Linked DNA regions of Chlorobaculum parvum NCIB 8327. The protein of the gene in region 1 interacts with the protein of each later gene in a pairwise test. Links are inferred from orthologs where the notes say so. Each region holds a gene or a part of one and is shown on either strand. Other genes may lie near its edges.

Evidence for each region. Proteins that work in one complex are often made in the same cells at the same time.
Region 2: the proteins of ruvA (region 1) and ruvC interact in binary tests that used the Escherichia coli proteins (3 or more experiments, as listed by UniProt). The link is inferred for Chlorobaculum parvum NCIB 8327 from one-to-one orthologs.

What each region holds. Positions count from the first base shown.
Region 1 is NC_011027.1:1,943,769-1,946,867, forward strand. The notes cover bases 1-2,941. They hold ruvA (Holliday junction branch migration protein RuvA), read right to left. Parts: upstream 1,808-2,941; coding sequence 1,193-1,807; downstream 1-1,192. Other genes in these bases: CPAR_RS08975 (bifunctional folylpolyglutamate synthase/dihydrofolate synthase), read right to left, coding at 1-1,185; rpsT (30S ribosomal protein S20), read right to left, coding at 1,940-2,215; glmM (phosphoglucosamine mutase), read left to right, coding at 2,428-2,941. Also shown: more of glmM, read left to right, coding at 2,942-3,099. UniProt on the Escherichia coli protein: The RuvA-RuvB-RuvC complex processes Holliday junction (HJ) DNA during genetic recombination and DNA repair.
Region 2 is NC_011027.1:565,028-567,929, reverse strand. Bases 111-2,854 are described here. They hold ruvC (crossover junction endodeoxyribonuclease RuvC), read right to left. Parts: upstream 1,893-2,854; coding sequence 1,329-1,892; downstream 111-1,328. Other genes in these bases: CPAR_RS02685 (YebC/PmpR family DNA-binding transcriptional regulator), read right to left, coding at 2,039-2,794; CPAR_RS02695 (CDP-alcohol phosphatidyltransferase family protein), read right to left, coding at 647-1,201; CPAR_RS02700 (bifunctional UDP-3-O-[3-hydroxymyristoyl] N-acetylglucosamine deacetylase/3-hydroxyacyl-ACP dehydratase), read left to right, coding at 111-225. Outside these bases: more of CPAR_RS02700, read left to right, coding at 1-110.

The sequences.
Region 1 (3,099 bases):
AAGCAGATCAATACCTTCGGCAGCATCTCCACACTCCTCGACCCGTCCGATGCCGGCATCCCGGCACACTTCGGCAAGTTCGGCCTCCGGAAAGCTCCGTGTAGAGGGCAGCGGCACGGCAACCACCTCATCGGCGATGGAAGCAAGCTGCCGCGCAATCCCGGCAGCATCCTTGTCAGCAGCGACACCCAGCAGTACCCGCAATGAGCGGAACGAACCACGCACCTCCCGGAGCGCCTCGACGGTTCGGGACATACCGTCAGGATTGTGCGACACATCGAGCATCACCTTGGGCGAACCCGGAAGCATTTCAAGGCGCGCCCGGTACCCGGTGCCGCGCAAATCGGCAAGCCCCGTTTCAATATGGCTCCACCCGATACCTGCCGAACGGGCGGCCATCACGGCAAGCGTAACGTTCGAGGCGTGGAAAGAGCCGGTAAGCTGCGCCGAGATGCGATGCGCTCCATCCCCGGCAAGTGTGATCTCCAGATCGAGCCTGCCAGGCTGAACAGCAACCGTTTCGCAACTAGCCTCCGAGACATGATGCAACTCTGCCTGTTGCCGCCCGGCGGCCTGCCGGATCGGCGCAAGCGCCTCCTCGTCCGCAACGGCGGTGAAGACGCGCGAACCCGGCTTGATGATCGCGGCCTTCTCAGCGGCGATCGCACCAAGACTGTCGCCAAGCCACTCGGTGTGCTCCAAGCCGATACTCGGAATGATAACAATATCCGCCTTAACGGCGTTGGTCGCGTCGAGCCGTCCGCCCATACCGGTTTCGATCACCGAAGCATCGACCCCCTCGTCGGCGAAGTACGCAAACGCCATCGCGGTGGTCACCTCGAAAAAGGTCGCGCCCAGCTCGACGATAGCCGACTCAAGCTTCGAGCAGTATTCGGCTACACGCGCTTGCGAAATCGGCACGCCATCAATGCGAATGCGCTCGGTGAAGTCGATCAGGTGCGGCGAGGTGAACAGCCCGGCCTTGCGGCCCGACGCCCTGAAAATCGACGCCATGCACGAAGCAACCGTGCCCTTGCCATTGGTTCCGGCAAGATGCACCACCGTACCGAGCCGCCGTTCGGGATGGCCGAGCACATCGAGCAGTGCCTCGATACGTTCGAGGCCAGGCTTAATGCCGAATCGATGAAGGGGAAAGAGAAAATCGAGCGCTTGCCGGTAGTCCACGATGCCCTCAGAGATTGTTGTGCATGGCCGCAAGCGACGTCCTGACGAGCTCCTCGACCGAAAGTCCGGGAGTCGTCTCGAGAACTTTGGAGACCGCTTTCTGCGCGGAAGCTTTCGGGAAACCGAGTGTGGTAAGCGCAGCCACGGCGTCGTCGATCAACTGTGTCGCAGAAAGCACAGCGCTTGGAGCACCTGCCTTTGCGGACGACGTGGGCTGGATTTTGAGAATCTTGTCGCGAAGTTCGAGAATGATGCGCGCGGCGGTTTTCCGCCCCACACCGCTGATACCGAACAAGGTTTCCGGACGATTCGAGACGATGGCCTCCTGAATCTCCCCCACGCTCAGGCCCGACAGCACGGCGATCGCCAGCTTCGGCCCGACGCCGCTGATGGAGAGCAGCAGCCGGAAAAGCTGAAGCTCCTCCTCATCGAGAAAACCAAAAAGCTGCTGAAGATCCTCGCGGACATGGTAGTGCGTGTAGAGAAACACCGGGCTGCCCGGAACCGGCAGGCGGCTGCTCGTCCCCGAAGAGATATGCAGGCGATACCCGATGCCGGATACCTCGACAACCGCCTCCTCACGGGAGGCCGTCACCAGCTCACCTCTTAAAAATGCAAACATGTCGGATGAAATGGACGATACCCGGCCTGCAGTTCGCAAGCGTCGTCAAAGACAGGGCGAACATCACAAACCGGGCATACTGAAAAAGAAGCGTTTCATGCGCCACCGGTCGCGGCGGCACGTAACGATTGGTCAGGCCTGCGGCGTGTAGCTGTTGAGCATCTTGGTCAGCTGAGCCTTTTTGCGCGATGCCTTGTTGGCATGGATGTAGCGCTTGACGCCAAGGCGATCCAGCTTCTGCACTGCCGCACGGTATGCCGACTCGACTTCGCTCTTCGCTGCATTGGCATCGATCAGTTTCTGCATGTTCTTCAAAAGGCCCTTGAGTTCTTTCTTACGGGCACGGTTCCTTTCATTCCTGCGCGCTGCCTGTCTGAGTCGTTTTTCGGCTGATTTGTGTAAAGGCATAACCTTGTGCTGTTAATGTCTTGTAAAGTCTGTTAGAATCTCCTGCGCATTTCGCGCAATAAAAAGGCTTGTAATATACGACAACAGCGCAATAAATAAAAAAACATTGACAGAAAATCTTGTTCATCCTGACCGCTTTGCACCCCGGCTTCGGTGGATTTTACTATATTCCCGCAACACGACGGCATTCGAACATTCCAACCTCTGCCTCCATGAGCCTGATGATCAGCGTCTCCGGCATCCGCGGCGTTGTCGGCGCAAGCCTCACTCCGGAAACTCTCACCGACTTCACGATGGCCTTCGCCACCTGGGTCAGCCGCCGCAAAGCGTTGCAGAACCCGGCATCGGACGCGAAACCCAAAATCGTCATCGGCAGAGACAGCCGACCGACTGGCGGCATCATCACCCAGCTCGTTTCGAGCACGCTCAACCTCTGTGGCTGCGACGTGATCGATGTCGGCATGACCACCACGCCGACGGTCGAACTCGCCACGGCGGGCGAAGAGGCCGACGGCGGGCTGATCGTCACCGCATCGCACAACCCGGTCGAGTGGAACGCGCTGAAAATGCTCGACGAAAAGGGCGAGTTCCTGACCGCCAGCGACGTCGAGGAACTGCTCGTCATTCTGAATGAGAAAAACAAAGAATCCGCCCGCTGGGACGGTCTCGGCTCCATGATAGCGAACGGCTCGTGGGATAAAAAACATATCGACCGGATTCTGAAGCTCGACTGCATCGACCGCGACCTGATTTCGAGCATGAAGTTCCGAGTGCTGGTGGACGCGGTCGAGGGCGCAGGCTCGTTTATCGTGCCGGAACTGTGCCGCCAGCTCGGCATCGCGGAGGTCAAGACGCTCGCCTGCCTCGGCACCGGCATCTTTCCG
Region 2 (2,902 bases), 1.4 Mb from region 1 along the record:
ATGCTCAACGGCAAGGAGAACATCAAGGAATCGGTGGTCTTCTTCATGGGCATCGACAAGGCGCGGTTCCGCAAACCGGTACTTCCCGGCGACACGCTGGTTATCGAAGCGGTCATGACCAACATGCGCCGCACGGTCTGCCAGTTCGACGCCAAAGCCTACGTACGTGGCGAGCTCGTCTGCGAAGCCTCGCTGATGGCGACGGTCATGGACAAGAAAAACTGAGAATCAGCCTAAAGCAAAACATGAAAAGGCAGCCTCGACAGAAACAACGTCGAGGCGGCCTTTTCCGCTTTTCCGGGAGACATAAACAGTAGAGTCTGACCAAAACTCACGACATCCGTGTCGGAAAACACTGGCTGGCGCTGAAATACGTCATTCGAGTAAAGTTTTCCACATCAATCCACACCCTGCCAACAGCTCTTCCAACAGGTTACCCACAACTTATCAACACTGTTGACAAAACCGAAACTAGCGGGGTAAATCCGGATAAAATATTATTAATAAATAGCTTAAGCAGGAATAACAATAAGCGTACCCATCATCTTGCGCACACTTATCCATATTTATAGCGTTAATCCGTGGATAACCTTTACAGGCAAGGGAATCGGGGGATTTGGCAGGCAGAAAATTTCGGCAGATGGGCTCAGCTTTTGAAGTCGAGCCCCTTCTGAATACGGTAGAAACGGACGCAATACTCGATAAATGAGTACAACAGCGTCGCGGCCGAAAGGTACATGAAGAACTCCTTGAGCGGCCATTTCTGGAAGATGGGAAGCGGCCAGACCATCGTGATAAACATCATCGACACAAATCCGACGGCCCACTTTCCAGGCCAGAGCGAAGTGGTGAGCACGTTGTGCCGGTGACGAATCCAGGCCGCGCCGAAAAAAATCACCAGATCACGAAACACCACGAACGCCACAAACCAGATCGGAAGCTCACCTTTCCAAAGGTAATAGAGGGCGACGCTGGCCAGGCAGAGCTTGTCGGCAAGCGGATCGAGAATCTTGCCCATGTCGGACACTTCGTTGGTCCAGCGGGCCGTCTGGCCATCGAGCCAGTCGGTGAGCAGCGCGATGAACATGATAATCACCGCGGTTGACGTCTGGCCCGCATCCAGATAGTAGATGAACCAGGGAATCAGCAGAATCCTCAGGAAGCTCAAAGAATTGGGAAGATTGAAGATATGTCCCTGCACAATTTTTCCTGTTTGGTTCCGTAACTGGCCCGAAGGCCATCCTGAGCTTCACTGAACGAAATTGGTTGCCGAATCCACACCGCGGGGGGTGAGATGCGACACTGCGCTTTTTACCGATGATACGCTATCACGCCAACAGTTCAGGATGTGCGTCCACGAAGGCTGCCCATCCCTTGCTTCGGCTTTTTCCGCTCCCGGTCATGCCGCAGTGACCAGTCAGGGAAGCACCTCTTGAAAGATCGCAATATGCGATGCCAAGCGCGTCGGTGACATCAAGCGGCTTCGGCGCTTCTTCGAGCCCCAGCAACCGAGGCAACATCGACGCAACCTGCTCTTTGCGCGCGGCGCCGGTGCCGGTCACCGCAAGCTTGATCTCCCTCGGCGCATATTCACGCACGGGCAATCCGAGCTTTATCACCGTGGCGAGCACCGCGCCCCGCACCTGACCGAGAATCAGCGCGCTCCGGACGTTGCGCCCGACAAACGCGGTTTCAAGCGCAACCGCTTCGGGCTTCATGTTTGCGATCACCTCTTCGAGTCCTGAACAGAGCTGGCCGATCCGTTCGTGCAGCGTTCCGGAAGCGGCGGGACGAATAAGCCCGCAACCGAGCACCGAGAGACGCCCCTCCGCTTCGGCGATCACGCCATAGCCGGTCTTGCGACTGCCCGGATCAACGCCCAGCACAATCATTTAGGCACCTCTAAAAAGTGTCGTGAGCGATTCGAGTGCAAGGCGGCTGGAGCGCAGAAACCGGAGCGTACAGATAGTACGTGAGGATTTCGAGCACCACATAACGCAGCAATCGGATCGCGCAACAAGTTTTTAGAGGTGTCCATTTACTCTTCTTCAAGCGCGCTCATGACGCTTTCGCTGATGTCCATGTTGCTGTACACAGCCTGGGCGTCGTCGCTGTTTTCGAGCGCATCGATCAGCTTGAGCGCCTTGCGGGCATCCTCGACATCGAGCTCGACGTAGTTGTCCGGAATCATGTCCATCTTGGCATTCTCGAACGGAATCTCCGCCTCTTCGAGCGCCTTCTTGACCGGCTCCAGATCCTTCACGTCGGTCAGCACCGTGTAGTACTGTTCGTCGTCGCTCTCCAGCTCTTCGAGGCCTGCGTCAAGCAGCAGTTCCATCAGGTCGTCCTCGGAGATAGCCGACTTTGGCACCTCGATGGAACCCTTGCGATTGAACATCCAGCCGACGCTGCCGTTCTCGCCGAGCGATCCGCCGCTGCGACTCATCAGGTGGCGGATGTCGGCCACGGTGCGGTTGCGGTTGTCGGTCGCAGTCTCGATGATGATCGCGATACCGCCGGGGCCGTAGCCTTCGTAGGTAATCTCTTCATAGGTCGCGCCTTCCAGTTCACCGGTACCCTTCTTGATGGCGCGCTGGATGTTGTCCATCGGCATCGAGTTGGCACGTGCCGTATCGATGGCGAGCCTCAGACGCGGGTTGCCCGACGGATCGCCGCCGCCCATTTTGGCTGCGATGGTGATCTCCTTGACGAGCTTGGTGAACAGATTTCCTCTCTTCTGATCGGTGGCGGCCTTTTTGCGCTTGATGGTCGCCCATTTACTGTGTCCTGACATAGATTACGAGCCGATGATTGATAGTATTCCGGAAATGACGCGGTTATGAAAAGATTTGTTTTACTTTAGGAAAAGCAAATCCTGCGGGGTCAAAAATAAAAGCACCTC